DNA from 3 places in the Streptomyces sp. NBC_01689 genome. Region 1 is predicted to be linked to each of the others. Evidence: riboswitches for the same ligand, from Rfam matches in the RefSeq annotation. Region 1 holds a riboswitch; each other region holds the start of a gene.
What was found. A riboswitch is a leader RNA that binds a small molecule or an ion and turns the genes downstream of it on or off. The one in region 1 is predicted to bind cobalamin.
Positions count from the first base shown of each region.

Region 2: it holds a riboswitch for cobalamin, as region 1 does, so the genes downstream of both, OG776_RS31210 (cobalamin biosynthesis protein) here and OG776_RS36420 ((2Fe-2S) ferredoxin domain-containing protein) in region 1, are expected to answer to the same signal.
Region 3: it holds a riboswitch for cobalamin, as region 1 does, so the genes downstream of both, OG776_RS03115 (CbtB domain-containing protein) here and OG776_RS36420 ((2Fe-2S) ferredoxin domain-containing protein) in region 1, are expected to answer to the same signal.

Region 1 covers NZ_CP109592.1:8,480,673-8,485,995, reverse strand. Annotated here, with positions in the region: gene OG776_RS36425 (glycosyl hydrolase family 28-related protein) at 1-1,707, opposite strand, end outside; gene OG776_RS36420 ((2Fe-2S) ferredoxin domain-containing protein) at 2,347-2,709, opposite strand; cobalamin riboswitch at 2,920-3,108, opposite strand; gene OG776_RS36415 (helix-turn-helix transcriptional regulator) at 3,413-3,805, shown strand; gene OG776_RS36410 (VOC family protein) at 3,825-4,457, opposite strand; gene OG776_RS36405 (GNAT family N-acetyltransferase) at 4,558-5,184, opposite strand.
Region 2 covers NZ_CP109592.1:7,303,793-7,309,115, reverse strand. Annotated here, with positions in the region: gene OG776_RS31230 (class II aldolase/adducin family protein) at 1-129, opposite strand, end outside; gene OG776_RS31225 (lysozyme) at 301-1,089, shown strand; gene OG776_RS31220 (inorganic phosphate transporter) at 1,268-2,509, shown strand; gene OG776_RS31215 (hypothetical protein) at 2,522-2,746, shown strand; cobalamin riboswitch at 2,935-3,075, shown strand; gene OG776_RS31210 (cobalamin biosynthesis protein) at 3,183-4,154, shown strand; gene OG776_RS31205 (cobyric acid synthase) at 4,151-5,323, shown strand, end outside.
Region 3 covers NZ_CP109592.1:780,679-786,001, reverse strand. Annotated here, with positions in the region: gene OG776_RS03125 (multicopper oxidase family protein) at 1-293, shown strand, start outside; gene OG776_RS03120 (enoyl-CoA hydratase/isomerase family protein) at 686-1,789, shown strand; cobalamin riboswitch at 2,068-2,213, shown strand; gene OG776_RS03115 (CbtB domain-containing protein) at 2,249-2,464, shown strand; gene OG776_RS03110 (CbtA family protein) at 2,484-3,239, shown strand; one part of gene OG776_RS03105 (IS5 family transposase) at 3,894-4,351, opposite strand; one part of gene OG776_RS03105 (IS5 family transposase) at 4,351-4,729, opposite strand.

The DNA.
Region 1 (5,323 bases):
GACCTGGATGTCGGCGTCGATGTCACGCTCCAGCGCGTAGAACCAGATCGCGCCGAGCCCGATCTTCCAGTTCAGCTCGAACGGCCCCGAGCGGACCGTGGTGTTGTCCGTGATCCACAGGTGCCCGGCGAACGGCTCGGCGCCGAAGCGGGAGCCGACCTGGATCGCGCTGCCCTCCCTGATGGGATCGGCGATCAGGTTCTCGGTGACCTTGTTGTCCGAACCCCCGTAGAGCGCGATGCCGTTGGCGATGACGGGGGTCTGCACGGTGTTGTGGGAGAAGACGTTGCGCGAATTGCCGGTCTTCTCCGACCACATGGCCAGACCGTCGTCACCGGTGTTGCGGACGAAGGTGTCCGAGACGGTGGAATCGGTCACGCCGGTGTGGAAGTTGAGGCCGTCGGCGATCTGGTCGGCGATCACGTTGCGGGTGACGCGCAGGCGCGTCATCGGTCCGTCGAACCACATACCGACCTTGGTGTGATGCAGGTAGAGTCCGTCGATCGTCGAGTCGCTCAGCGCCCCGCCGACGGCGTTGACCTGATCGGTGTCGACGCGCTCGCGGACGTCGCCCTCGACGGCGAACCCGGACAGGTGGACGTCGTGACTGCCGCCGTCCGCCGCGTCCTTGCCGTAGAAACCGACACCGGTGTGGACGGAGCCGTCGGGGGCCGGGGTATCGAGGGTGACCTGGTGCCCCCTGACCACCGTGTACCAGCTGCCCGCTCCGACGATCGTCACGTCGTCCACGACGATGTGACGGTTCACCTGGTAGGTGCCCGGCGGCAGGTACACCTTGAGGTGCCGCTTCTTCGCGTAGGCGACCGCCCGGTCGAACGCGTCGCCCGCGTCGCGCCGGCCGGTGGGGTCGGCGCCGAACGCGAGGACGTTCGCCGCGCGCGCCTCGACGTGCGGCGCGCCGACGAGTTGGGTGTCGAGCAGGTCGATCACGGTCCAGGCGGCGGCGCCGCCCTTGGGCGCGGTGAGGCGGACGGTGTCCCCCGCCGCGTACCGCTTGCCGAGCAACAGCCGCTGCTCGTCGTAGAAGTGGCTGGGCCGGAACGGTTTGTCGACGGTGGGTGCCGGAGTGGTGGAGGCCGGCACGCAGCCGCACTCGGTGATCCACCAGTCCGGGTGCAGCAGGTCGGCCCGGGGGTCGTTGGTGAACGGGTACTGGTTGTAGAGCCACGAGTAGCGCGAGGTGAGCGTCATCGTGGAGCGGTGCCTGCCGTCGACGGAGACGTCCAGGGGCGCGGTGATGCCGCCGCCTTCGGGGGCGTCGGGGATGCTGTAGCGCACGGTCAGGGCGTTGGCGGCGCGCGGCAGCGTGAACTCGACGTACTGGCCCGGCTTCAGGCGTACGGCGGTCCGGCCGGAGGCTTCCGAGGGCAGGGTGTAGGCGGTGCGGTCGGGCCCTATGACGGTGCCGTCGGTCGCCGCGTTCTCCGCCTCCTGTTCGGCGAAGTCCACGGCCGCGCCGCGCCCCGCCACCAGCGCCGGGTCGAGCGCGGCCCGGGTGACCACCGGGGTTCCCCCGCCACCGCCGTGCCCGCCGGACCCGGGCGCCGCGAGCGCCGCCGGGACCGGTGCGGTGAGTGTGAGCACGAGTCCGGCGGCCGCCGCCGTCACCACCGTGGCGATCCTGGCCGGTCTCCGTGGCCGGCTGCGGACCCGCTCCGCCGCCGCGCGCGTGCTGTACCGCGACATCAGATTCTCGTTTCTCTCGGAACGGACGAACGAGGACGGATGGGGGGTGAGCACGGTCGAGCGGGGGTCGGGCGGAGCCGGGCCGACGGAGCGGGCGAGGACGCTGGGTCCGCTCTGCGGGCCGAAGGGGGAGGAGCGGACCGTGCCGGTGCGGTGACAGTAGGGCGTCCGCGGGCGCCCGGACAAGACACCGGACGCGTCTTTCCAACTTCCCGTAGGAATCCTGCGTTGTTTCATCGATTTCTTGCAGTACCCGAGCCACCGGGGACACTCTCGGAGGTCCATCGGGGACACTCACGGAGGAGGACACGCGCGGGACGACGATGCCTCGCCGCGCTCGCCACCGCCGCGCGCGGAGAAGGTTCTCCCACTGCCGGGCGGCGATGGCCTCGCGGATGCCCACCCGAGGTTCAGCGTGAACGGGCGGTGGCCGACGCCGTTCCACGACCTCTCGGCGGCAGCAGCGGCCCACCCTGGTCGGGCGCCACCTGCCACGGGCCGGAGGAGAACGACAGCCGCCCGTCATACGGGAGTTCGATGTCGAGCCAGTCGCGCGGAAGTGCGGCGCAGTCGACCTCCATCGCGAGGGCCCGTGCGCCGGTCGCCGGGCCGACCGGCGACCGGAACACCGCGGAGCGCTCAGGCGCCGCCGAACCGCGGCCGGGGCACGGGGCGTCGCCGGGGCGGGGTGAAGGTGTACAGATCGAGGATGTCCGGGCACGGCGCGATCCCGGGTCCGCCGGCCCGCACCCAGGTGTTGATGTCCTCCGTCGCGTCACGGTCGTTGACCAGTCCGAGCCAGACCGGCCGCCCACCGGCCGCGCGCCCGGCCGAGGAGGGCTGCACGACGATCACATTGGCCTGATCGCACACGTCCAGACAGGTCGAGACCCTTACGGGAGCGGCCTCCGCGAGGCGCGACGTCTGCGCGCCGTGGTCGACGCCGGTCACCTTGGGACTGCCGCAACAGCAGTCCCGGCACACGACGATCCGGCACGGCACGGAGCCGACCGCGGCCGCCTCCGTCGTCGCCCGGTCCGCTGCTCCCCGGTCGGCTGTTCTCCCGTCCGCGGGACGCCGGTCCGCGGGCCCTTCGTCCGCGGACCCCTCCTCCGTGGATCCCGGTCCGGCCGGGGTGCCGACCGTCTCGTCAACTGGCCCGGTGGGCATGCCGGATCGTCCTCCTGCCCGGGGAAGTCCGCCCCGGTCCGTCGTCGAGGAGGCGACCGCGTGAGTCTCTGGCTCTCGGTTCGCCGCTCACCCGGGCCTTCGCACCCGTGGGGGGGCGGTGGCCTGTCGGGGATCGGGTCGCCGATCACAGTGGCGGGACCGCGCCGGATTCACACCGGCTTCCTCGTTCCGCCGTCGCCTTGTCGCCGCCCATCATCGCATCAGGGCGAAGCCGTCTTGCGTGGGGGAACGCGCCTGGCCCGGAGCCGTCGAAGCCCTGGTCTCGGGCCGGCTCGGCGCACCCCTCGGGCCGCTCGCGAGCGGCCTCCGTCCGCCGGCCGTCGACGGGCGGCGGACAGCGGACGGCGGGCCGAGGGATCAGCACATCAAACGAGGCGGCCGCGGGGTCGTGACCTCCCCGGTCCGCGCGCTCCCCGCCCCTCCGCGGTGGTGCCGGTCAGGCGGCGGGCAGGTCGGTCGCGGCCGAGGATTCCTTCTGCGTCTCCCGTTCGGCCAGGCGCTCGGTCAGGGCGTCGTGCAGGAACCTGTAGGAGTCGCTTCCCAGGACCCATCGGCTCGGGGCGGGGAAGAGCCCGTACCCGGCGTTGTTCACGGCGACGTCGATCCGGCCCAGGGTTCCGCGAACACCTGTTCCACCACCCGGCGAACCGCGGCCGAACTCCGCGCGGCGGGGGGAACGACGCCGCGGACCGAACCCGGTGCCGTCGACCGGCTCACTCCGCAGGAGTTCCAGATCGCCACACTGATCTCACAGGGCCTGACCAATCCGCAGATCGCGGACCAGCTCTTCCTGAGCCCGCGCACGATCGACTATCACCTGCACAAGGTGTTCGCGAAGCTGCACCTCACCTCGCGCACCCAGCTCGTCCGCGACGGACTGCCACACCTGGCGGACCCCGCCTCCTGACCCGTGCCCCTCCGCCGGCTCAAGCGGTGGCCGGCAGAGGGACGTCGGCTTCCCATACGAACCCGTCCGGGTCGGTGAACGGGCCGGTGGCGCCCGCGAGGACGATCCGGTGCGATCCGGTGCCGTCGGCGGGGACACCCGCGTCCTTGGCGAGAGCGCTGCGCTTGTACAGGGCCGGCTTGACGGAACCCGGCCCGGCGACGAACTCCACGTACTTGCCGCCGAAGCTCTTCCCGACGGTGAGGCCCCGCTCCACGTAGAACCGCTTGGCGGCCTTGACGTCCTCGACGCCCAGCAGGAGGACGAGTTCGTCGAAGGCGCGGGTGACCGGGCCCGTGTCCTTCTTCGCCGACGTCGCGATCTTCCAGATCGTGCCGTCCGGGGCCTGGACGACGCCGCCGTAGCCCCACAGCGACTTCGCGGTGGGCTTCAGGGCGGTGGCGCCCGCTTCCAGGGCCGCGTCGACCAGGGCGTCGACGTTGCCCGGCTGGGACACCACCAGGGACAGGGTGAACCCGCGGAACCCCGTCGTGGGTGACTGCGAGTCACGCAGGCGCACCTGCGACGGCTCCAGTCCGAAGGCGGTGGAGTAGAAGCGGGCGGCGGCCGTGGTGTCGGCCACCTCGAGGGTCACGGAATCGATGGACTTCATGACCTCGACGGTAGGGGCCGCCGGGCCACCGGCGCTTCTCGAAAACTGCCCGGTCCTGGATCCGGCCGTTCGGGCCCGCTCTCTCCCCCGCCGCCGGTGGTCAGCCGTGCCGGCGGAGGTCCAGCATGAAGAAGACCTTGTCGTAGCGGTGTTCACCGACCGCGACGAAGCGGGGCAGACGGCCGTATTCGGTGAAGCCCAGCGAACGGTAGAGGTGCAGGGCTCCGGTGTTGTCGCCGCGGGCGTCCAGGGTGAGGACCTCGATGCCCGCCGCCCGGGCGTCGGCGACGAGCGCGGTGGTCAGTGCCCGGCCCACGCCCCGGCCGTGGGCGGCTGCGTCCACCGCGATCTTCTCCAGGTCGGCGTGCGGCCGGTGGGTCGGCCGGGCGTAGCGGAGCCAGTACCCCAGCCCGACGAGCCGGCGGCCGAGGTACGCGGCTCGCAGGGCGGCGTCCCCGTTCCGCGCCGCGGTCATGACGTGTCCCAGCAGCTCCGCCACCTCGTCCGGCGACGGCGGTTCGACCCAGCCCAGCGCGGCACCTCCGGCGACCAGGTCCGCCAGGATCCGGTGGGCCGACTCCGCGAACCCGGCCGCGCGTTCCGGATCGGCGGCCAGTTCCCTGGCGTCCCGGATGACGGGCTCGGTGTGCGCACCGCCGGTTTGCTCACCGCCGGTGTGCTCATCGCCGTCGCCGGTGTGCTCACCGCTTGTCAGGGCCGCGTCCATGGCGAAAGCCTAACCAGTCCGACGTCCGGCCCCGATCCCGCGCTCGACCGGAGCGCACGGTCCACGTCCGTCGCCCGCCCCCGCGTTCCCGGCCGGGCGGGCAGGCGGGCCGTCCGTCCTCGTGGCGTGGCTGTCCGGG
Region 2 (5,323 bases), 1.2 Mb from region 1:
GACCAGGCCGTCGGCGACCGTCCGGCGGGCCGTCGCGACGAGTTCGTCCCACGCGTCCACCACCTCCGGAGTCCGCGCGCCGTGCGCACCCACTTCCGCGTCCCGCCCGCCCCGCCGTCGCTCCGTCATGACCGCGATCCTGTCAGGGCGGACGCCGACCGGGTGGCGGGCCAGGGCGCTTCAGGAGTGAAAGACGTAAGCCCATAAGGGTTTATATATGGACAGATCAGCATTTTAAAGTGATGGGTCGGCGACCGGCGTGCATTGAATGATCCTCCACTGACCCCTGGGGGATCCACCGTGCAGAACGCCGTTCCGGGGGGCCGCCCGGCCCGCGGCCGCGGGCCGCTCCGCCGCCGCGCCCACACCCTCACCCTCGCCCTCGCCGCCGCCTCCGCCCTGACGACACTCGCCTTCACCGCACCGGCGCTGACCGGCGCGCCCGCCGAGGCGGCCGACGCACCGAGGGGCCACGACGTCTCCTCGCACCAGAAGAACGTCGACTGGCAGAGCGTCAGGGAGAGGGGCGCCCGGTTCGTCTACGTGAAGGCCACCGAGTCCCACACCTATCGCAACCCCTACTTCGACCAGCAGTACAACGGGGCGCTCGACGCGGGACTCCTCCGCGGCGCCTACCATTTCGCAATTCCGAACAAATCGTCCGGAACCACCCAAGCCGCGTACTTCATGCGCAACGGAGGCGACTGGCAGCCCGACGGCCGGACACTGCCACCCGCGCTCGACATCGAGTACAACCCGTACAGCAGGCACAAGTGTTACGGCATGGGCAAGACCCGGCTGGTGCGCTGGATCCAGGACTTCAGCGACGAGGTGGAGCGGTACACGGGCCGACGCCCGGTGATCTACACGACCGCGCACTGGTGGACCACGTGCACCGGGGACAGCCGCGCCTTCGCCGCGGACCACGCGCTCTGGCTGGCCCGCTACGACTCGTCGGACATCGGCGTGCTGCCGGGCGGCTGGTCGGCGTGGACGTTCTGGCAGTACGACAACCACGGCGCCCTGCCGGGTGACCAGAATCTCTTCAACGGGTCCACGAGCCGGCTGAAGAGGCTCGCGAAGGGCTAGCGGAGCCCGCTATTCCGCCTTCGTTCGAACCAAGGGTCCCGACCCTCACCTCCCCCGGAGGCAAACGGAGGGCGGATCCGCGGTTGGATACACCCCTAAGCCCGCCTCAGTTCATCTTCCGTTCACTCAGGTTGCCTACGGTCCACGTGCCACTGACGTCAAACAGAAGCCTGGGTAAATGGAACACATCACGCTCCTCCTCGGAATCGTGATCGTCACCGCTCTCGTGTTCGATTTCACGAACGGTTTCCACGACACTGCCAACGCGATGGCGACGACCATCTCGACCGGCGCTCTGAAGCCCAAGACGGCGGTGGCCATGTCCGCCGTGCTGAACCTCGTCGGTGCGTTCCTCTCCGTGGAGGTCGCCAAGACGATCTCCGGTGGACTCATCAACGAAGAGGGCATCCGCACCGAAGTGATCTTCGCGGCGCTCGTCGGCGCCATCCTCTGGAATCTGCTGACCTGGCTCCTGGGTCTGCCCTCCAGCTCCTCCCACGCCCTGTTCGGCGGCCTGATAGGCGCCGCGGTCATGTCCGCCGGCTGGTCGTCGGTGAACGGCTCGACCGTCGTCACCAAGGTCCTGATCCCCGCGGTCGCCGCGCCCGTCGTGGCCGGACTCGCCGCGATGCTGGCCACCCGGCTGACCTACCGGATCGGCGGCCGCGCCGACCAGCGGGCCACCGCCAAGGGGTACCGCGCCGGCCAGATCGCCTCCGCCGGTCTGGTCTCGCTGGCGCACGGCACGAACGACGCGCAGAAGACGATGGGCATCATCACCCTCGCCCTGGTCACCGGCGGCGTGATCGCCCCCGGCTCGAACCCTCCCACCTGGGTCATCGTCTCGGCCGGTACCGCCATCGCGCTCGGCACCTACCTGGGCGGCTGGCGCATCATCCGCACGATGGGCAAGGGGCTGACCGACCTCGCGCCGCAGCAGGGCTTCGCCGCCCAGACCAGCGCCGCGACGGCCATCCTGGCCTCCTCCCACATCGGCTTCTCCCTCTCCACCACCCAGGTCTGCTCGGGTGCCGTGATGGGCTCGGGTCTCGGCCGCAAGGGCGGGGTCGTCCGCTGGTCGACCGCGACCCGGATGTTCGTCGCCTGGGGCCTGACCCTGCCGGCCGCCGGACTGGCCGGTGCCGCGGCCGAGTTCCTGACCAAGCAGGGCACCTGGGGCATCGTCCTCACCGGCGCGCTCCTGGTCGCCGGCGCCGGCGTCATCTGGACGCTGTCCCGCCGCCAGCCGGTCACCGTCGACAACGTCAACGAGGCCACCGAGCCGGCCGGCGTCGTCACCACCGCGATGGCCGCGGTCACCCCGCCGCCCGCGGGCCCCGTCACCGGAGACCTGTCCGGTGATCTGAAGACCACCATCCCGGCCCCGGACGCGGAGCCCACCCGCCCGGCCACGGTGTAAGGACAGAACCCCATGAACATCGACTGGGCAGCCCTCGCCTCCGTCTTCGGAGTCAGCCTCGTGGTCACCGTGGCCCTCGTCGGCCTCTTCACCCTCGGCATCGTCGGCCTCACCAAGCGTGAGTCCGCGCCCGCCCGGGGCGGTTCGGCCGCTCTCGCGGTCACCGGCGCGTACGTGTGCTTCGCCGCGTGCGCCGCGGCGGTGGCCTACGGGATCTATCTCATCGTCGGCAAGTGACCGGGCGCCGGTGACGGCGCGCCGGTAAACAGCCCGAAACGGGCGGCACTTCACCTGGGGTGCGGGACGGAGCGACGTCCCGCACCCCACGTGTACGCCCTCCCGCACCCCGTGCGCACGTCCTCCCCCGCCCCGCGCCGTGTGGGCCTTCGCACACTCTCCCCTCGCAGGTCAACGGCAAGTTGACGGGTCCCGCGACCCGTGGTGGACTGCCGGGGCCAAGTACGGCGACAGAAGAGGAAGCCGGTGAGAATCCGGCGCGGTCCCGCCACTGTGACCGGGGAGAGAACTCCCCGGGAGCCAGGAACTCTCAGCGCCGGTCTCGTCGAACCAGGGCGTGGACACCCTGAGTGAGGACATATCGCCATGCGCGGCTGCCCGTTGCCGGTATTGCTGAGTACGAGGGTCACGCTCCACCGCACGGCCGGCTGACCCCGTGCGTGCCGATCGCGTCTTCGCGTACGGCGCCGGCGCGGGCCTCCTCGGCGACCTGCTGCTCGGCGATCCCCGCCGGGGCCATCCGGTCGCCGTGTTCGGACGGACCGCGGGAGCCGTGGAGCGGTTGCTGTGGCGCGACCACCGCGGGTGGGGAGCGCTGCACACCACCGTCTGCGCCGGAGGCGCCGGAGTCCTCGCCGCGCTCGCGAGCCGTGGCGTACGCCGTTCCCCCGCCGCTTCCATCGCCCTGACGGCCGCCGCCACTTGGGCCGTCGTCGGGGGCACCTCCCTCGGGCGCGAGGCACGGGCGATCGGTGCCGCGCTCGGCGCCGGCGACGTCGAGGCCGCCCGCGCCCGGCTGCCGCACCTGTGCGGACGCGACCCGCAGGCACTGGACCGCGACGGCATCGCGCGGGCGGTCGTCGAGTCCGTCGCCGAGAACACCTCCGACGCCGTGGTGGGCGCCCTGGTGTGGGGCGCCGTCGGCGGGGTGCCCGGACTGGTCGCGTTCCGTGCCGTCAACACGCTGGACGCCATGGTGGGGCACAGATCCGCCAGATACCTGCGCTACGGCTGGGCCTCCGCGCGCCTCGACGACGTCGCCGGCTGGCCGGGCGCGCGGCTGACCGCGGCGCTCGCCACGGTCGCCGGCGGCGACCCGCGCGGGGCGGCACGCGCCTGGCGCGCCGACGCCCGCCGGCACCCGAGCCCCAACGCCGGTCCGGTGGAAGCCTCGTTCGCGGGCTCCCTCGGGGTGCGGCTCGGCGGGACCCTCTCGTACGCGGGCCGGGTCGAGCACCGGCCCGTCCTCAACGGCGGCGGGCGTCCCGTGCACGTCGCCGACATCGAACGTGCCGTACGGCTCTCGCGGCGCGTCGGCTGGCTCGCCCTCGGCGTGAGTGCCGCGGGGCGACTGCTGGCCGGGCGCGTGCGCGCCGGCGGACCTCTCCCGAAGGGGCGTACGACATGAGCGGCGGTCTTCTCGTCGCCGGCACCACCTCGGACGCCGGCAAGAGCGTCGTGACGGCGGGGATCTGCCGGTGGCTGGTGCGGCAGGGCGTCAAGGTCGCGCCCTTCAAGGCGCAGAACATGTCCCTGAACTCCTTCGTGACCCGCGGGGGTGCGGAGATCGGGCGCGCGCAGGCCATGCAGGCGCAGGCCGCCCGGGTGGAACCGACCGCGCTCATGAATCCCGTGCTGCTCAAGCCGGGCAGCGACCGCAGCAGTCAGGTCGTGCTGATGGGCAGACCGGTGGGCGAGATGACCGCCCGCGGCTACCACGGCGGCCGCCAACAACAGCTCCTGGGCACCGTGCTGGACTGCCTCGCCGAGTTGCGGGGCACGTATGACGCGGTGATCTGTGAGGGGGCCGGCAGTCCTGCCGAGATCAATCTGCGGCGGACCGACATCGTGAACATGGGGATCGCCCGCAACGCGGGGCTGCCGGTGCTCGTCGTCGGTGACATCGACCGCGGCGGTGTGTTCGCCTCGTTCTTCGGGACAGTCGCGCTGTTGTCCCCCGAGGACCAGCGGCTCGTCGCCGGGTTCCTGGTCAACAAGTTCCGCGGCGACGTGTCCCTGCTGGAACCCGGGCTCGACATGCTCGAGGACCTCACCGGACGCCGTACGTACGGGGTCCTGCCCTTCCGGCACGGTCTGGGGATCGACGAGGAGGACGGGATGGCGGTCTCCCTGCGGGGTGCCGTACGGGAGTCGGCGGTCGCCGGACCGGTCGGCGAGGACGTCCTGCGCGTCGCGGTCTGCGCGGTCCCCCTCATGTCCAACTTCACGGACCTGGACGCCCTGGCCGCCGAACCCGGCGTGGTCGTACGGTTCGTGGACCGGCCCGCGGAACTGGCCGACGCCGACCTCGTCGTCCTTCCCGGCACCCGGGGCACGGTGGCGGCGCTGCGCTGGCTGCGGGAACGCGGGCTCGCGGAGGCCGTCCGGCGCCGGGCGCGGGACGGCCGTCCCGTGCTCGGGATCTGCGGCGGCTTCCAGATCCTCGGCGAACTCATCGAGGACGAGGTGGAGTCCCGGGAAGGCGCCGTCGAGGGTCTCGGACTGCTCCCGGTGCGGGTGCGTTTCGCACGCGAGAAGACCCTCGCCCGCCCGTCCGGCGAGGCGCTCGGCGAACCC
Region 3 (5,323 bases), 7.7 Mb from region 1:
CGAAGCCGATCACCCTGGGTGCGGCCGTGCCGGTCGCACCCGAGGAGTCCGGCTGGAAGGACACCATCACGGTCAACGCCAACACCCTGGTCACGGTCGCCGGACGGCTGGCGAGGCAGACCGGCAAGGTGATGTACCACTGCCACATCCTCGACCACGAGGACGAGGGCATGATGCGTCCCTTCGTGATCATGCCTCCGGCCGTCCACGGCATCCACGACATGTTGATGGGGATGAACGGTGACATGGGGATGAGCGCGAAGGAGCCGGGGCACTCCGGCATGAAGATGTAGAGGGCCGGGTGGACAGGGCCGCTCCACAGGTTCTCGTGACGGGGCGGCCTGCTCCCGGTCGTCCGGCCGGGAGCAGGGTCCGGGACATGCCGACACCGGCATACGTATCCGCGCGGAGGGCGGAGACATGTGCGCATGCCATGGCCGCGGACACGGAAACCCTGCCCGCCGTGGCGGCGGACGCCGGGACCGTGCCGTGGCCGCCTCGGTCCGAGCTGTTGTCCATGCGGCCCGGGGCCGGGGCCGAACGTGACCGCGGCCTCCTCGGTCCCGACGCGGCGGAACGCGGTCCGCGCCTGCTCGTAGGCTGAACGTCGACGTCCCCGGATCCTGGAAGGAACCATCGAGATCATGCGCGTTATCGCGGCCCGCGGCCCGGCGGAGGTCTTCGGATGACCGGCACCCAGGACGCCCGGGCGGCCACCGGCACCGACGACTCCGTCCTCCTGCGCACCGAGGGACGCGCGGCGTACCTCACGCTCAACCGGCCCCGGGCGATCAACGCCCTCACCCACACCATGGTGCGCCACATCGACTCCGCGCTCACCGCCTGGGAACACGACCCGGCCGTGCGGGCCGTCGTGGTGACCGGTGCGGGGGAGCGGGGTCTGTGCGCGGGCGGCGACATCCGGGCCATCCACGACGACGCCCGGCACGGGGACGGCACGGCCTCGACGGCCTTCTGGCGGGACGAGTACCGGCTCAACGCCCGTATCGCGCGCTACCCGAAACCGTATGTCGCCGTGATGGACGGCATCGTCATGGGCGGCGGTGTCGGGGTCTCCGCCCACGGCGGCGTACGGATCACCACCGAGCGTTCCCGGATCGCGATGCCCGAGACGGGCATCGGCTTCGTTCCGGACGTGGGCGGCACCTTTCTCCTCGCCCGCGCGCCCGGCGAACTCGGCACCCATCTGGCACTGACCGGAAACGCGGTCGGCGCGGGTGACGCCCTGCTGTGCGGACTGGCCGACCACTTCGTGCCGTCCGACTCCCTGCCGCGGCTGCTCCAGGAGCTCGCGCACGCGCCGGTACGGGAGGTGCTGGACCGTCACGCCGGGGCCGCGCCGGCCGGAGTGCTCGCGGAGGCACGGCACTGGATCGACGCCTGCTACTCCGCCGACACCGTCGAGGAGATCGTCGCCCGCCTGCAGGACCACGGGGACGGCGCGGCCAAGGAGGCGGCCGAGACCCTGCTCACCAGGTCACCCACCGCGCTCAAGGTCACTCTCGCCGCGATGCGCGCGGCCCGCGGCGCCAGTTCCCTGGAGAAGGTGCTCGACCAGGAGTACCGCGTCTCCTGCGCGGCACTCACCCGGCCCGACTTCGTCGAGGGGGTCCGCGCCCAGCTCATCGACAAGGACCGCGACCCCCGCTGGTCACCGGCGACGCTCGCCGAGGTCACCGACGCGGACGTAGCCGGCTTCCTCGCGCCGATCGGCGCGCGTGAACTCGGCCTCTCCCGCGCCGACTTCCCGGGTGAGGCACCTCGGTGACCGAGCCGCCGGGTGCGACAGACCGGGGCAGGGCATGCTCCGCGCCGACCGTCCCGCCGACCGGCGTGGGGTGACCATGCCGCCCCACGCCGACGGGGCTCGTCCCGAACGGCGCACCCCCGGCGTGGAGTTCACGGCCACCGGACGGAGACAGGCATTCAGCTCCGCGACGGAGGGGCGGGCGGCCCGCTCCGCCGACCGCTGACCCACAGGTCACGGCGGTCCGCGCCGCCCGGCGAGACGAAGATCACGGCATAGGGGACGGTCTTGGCCGTGAACCCGGCACGCGGTACGGTCAGTGCGATATCGACGACGGCATGGCGGAAGCCGGTGGAAATCCGGCACGGTCGCGCCACTGTGAACGAGGTCCCCGTTCCATGGGGATCTCTCAAGTCAGACCCGCAGCTGTCGTCCTGTGCACCACCGAGATGGGACGCGAACTCCCGAGGAGGTCCTGCCATGGCGCAGACCGTCGCTCCGCCGACAGCCACCCCGATCCCCGCCAAACTGCCGATCGGCACGATCGTGCCCTGGGCGGTCTTCTTCGGCATCCTGATGCTGGTCCTGCTCTACTTCGTCGGCGCCGAACAGGGCGCCACCGCCGTCGTCTCCGGCGAGGACGTTCACGAGTGGGTGCACGACGCCCGCCACCTTCTCGGCTTCCCCTGCCACTGACGAGGGACACCGCGCACCCATGAACTCCGCAACCGTCAGAAACCTTCTGGTGCGGGGCATGCTCGCCGGCCTCGCCGCCGGTGTGCTGGCCCTCGTCGTCGCCTACTTCCTGGGTGAGCCCAGCGTCGACGACGCCATCGGATTCGAAGAGGCCCATGCCCCGGCACACGGCCACGAGGTCGAGATCGTCAGCCGTAGCCTGCAGTCCACCGGTGGTCTCGCCACCGGTGTGCTGATCTACGGGGTCGCCTTCGGTGGCATCGCCGCCCTCGCGTACTGCTTCGCGCTCGGCCGCGTGGGCCGTTTCAGCCCGCGCGCGACGGCGCTGCTGCTGTCCGGCTGCGCGCTCGTCGCCGTGTACGTCGTGCCGTTCCTGAAGTACCCGGCCAATCCGCCGTCCGTCGGCGACCCCGACACCATCGGCAAGCGCACGACGCTGTACTTCCTGATGATGGTGCTCAGTGTCCTGCTCGCGATCGCCGCGGTGATCCTCGGCAAGCGACTCGCACCCCGATGGGGCAACTGGCACGCGACCGTCGCCGCGGTCGTCTTCTTCGCGCTCGTGATCGGGATCGCCTTCGCGGTCCTTCCGGTCATCAACGAGGTGCCGAAGGACTTCCCGGCCACCCTGCTGTGGCGGTTCCGTACCTCGGCTCTCGCCATCCAGATCACGCTGTGGACCGGATTCGGCCTGGTCTTCGGCGAGTTGGCGCAGCGTCTGCTGGTCCCGCGGCCGGCGGCCGTTCCGGCGGGGGCAACTCCCGTACCGCACTGACACCTTCGACCCGAGTCGACGCACCGGGAGGACCGCCGAGGCATCGGCGGACGACCCCGCGCGGAGGGCCCCCGGTACCGTCCGGGGGCCCTCCGGCGTTGTTGCCGAGCGTCTCCGCGCAGTCCGGCGAGAGGGTGCGGATGGGTGGGCACTCGCGACAGCGGACGACCCGTGACCGGCTCACGGGTCCCAGTGGGCCCCGGTCCATGAGGTGCCGGGGCGGGGCCTGTTGGTCCCCCGGACGGCGTCCGCGGCGGTTCTCACACCTCACCAGCGGGTCGTGGTGCGGAGCGCGAACCCGCCCTTTGCGGCGGTCGCACCATCGTCACGGCTCGATCGTGCCGACGCCGGGCGGCAGCGGCGCGTCGTCACGCGGTGTGGAGTGCGGGGGGCAGCGGGGACGTGGCGCACCCGCCGAACCGCCTCGGACGCGTGTGCCTGCTCGACGGGCCGTTCCTGTGGGCTCCTGTTCGGCTCCTGTGGTGACGAGCGACTGCTCGGGACGACGGACGTCGACGAACAAACCTGAGCCCGTGGGCAGTTGGGTCGCACCACTGTCCACGAGGGTCTTGGCGACCAGAGCCCGCCGTCCTCGTCAGGTCGGGTCTGCGGGCGGCGACACGGCCGTCGGTCGGAGACGACGACTTAGAGGTCCTAACAAAGGCGTTGGACGTGGCGGTGGGTGATGAGGCAGGTGGCGAGGCCGAGGAAGGCTTCGTGGATGTCGTCTCGTCGTTCCCAGCGGACGCGTAGGCGGCGGAAGCCGTGCAGCCAGGCGATGGTCCTCTCGACGACCCAGCGGAAAACGCCCAGGCCGGAGCCGTGTTCCACACCTCGTTCGGCGATGACCGGGCGAATGCCGCGGTCCCATAGCAGGCGGCGGTACTTGTCGTGGTCGTAGCCGCGGTCGGCGAGTAGTGCGTCGGGGCGGCGTCTGGGCCGGCCGACGCGTCCGGCCACGGCCGGAACCTTGTCCACCAACGGGAGCAACTGCGTGACGTCGTTGCGGTTTCCGCCGGTCAGCGACACGGCGAGGGGGATGCCTTGGGCGTCGGTCAGGACGTGGTGCTTGCTGCCTGGTCGTGCGCGGTCGACCGGGCTGGGTCCGCTTTTGGGCCGCGTCGGGCTGCCCTGACATGGGAGGAGTCGATCACCGCCCGCGACCAGTCCAGCTTGTCCTTCGACCGCAGCTTCTTCAGCAGCACAAGATGCAGCGCGTCCCAGACTCCGGCCTCGTTCCAGGCGGCCAGACGCCGCCAGCAGGTCATGCCCGAGCCGAAGCCCAACTCCTGCGGCAGGTACTCCCATTGGATCCCGGTGTGCAGGACGAACAGGATCCCGCACAGGGCCTGCCGGTCCGGCACACGCGGTCTGCCCTCCGCCAGCTTCGGTGCCGGCACGGGCAACAACGGTTCGATGAGCGACCACAGTTCATCCGACACGATCCACGGTCGCGACTGACGCTTTCCCACGACCAGACCAACGACCATCCCAACCGAAAGTCACATGATCAACAGCTTCTGTTAGGGCCTCTTACGCGGATGCGGCACCCCGGTCGACACGGGGGCGGGAACCGCCGGGCCCCGAGCGGCGACACGGTGGAGGGACAGCGGTTCCGCGACGGCACCTCGGCGCAGCTGTGCGGCGATCCGTGTGGATGTCGGCAGTGGGGCTCGGTACGGCGGCAGGCAGTCCGTGCGGTGGCCGAAAGACCGGCCGACGGGGGCAGCCGGCGTCGGTCCGGTGTGGGACGCCGCCGACTGGCCGCCTTGTGCCGCGCCTCCTCCCGGCTGCCGTTCGAGGAGCGACGAGAACGGGGGTCCGTTCGGCCGCCTGTACCCGGTGGCCTGTCGCGTGCCGTGAGCACACGCCACGGACACAGTCGATGTGCCGACAGCCGAACTCGGCCTGTGGGCCGGGGATGTCGCCCGGTGGGCCGAGGGGCGGGCGGCTCGGGAATCGTCGTCGAGCGGTCGGGCGGGTGCCCGCACCGCCGGTGATGTCGCCGGTCGTCACCTGTCGCACGGATGCTCCCTCCCCAGGATCAGGCGGCGACGCGGCGCGCAGCGCGCAGGCCGGAGCGG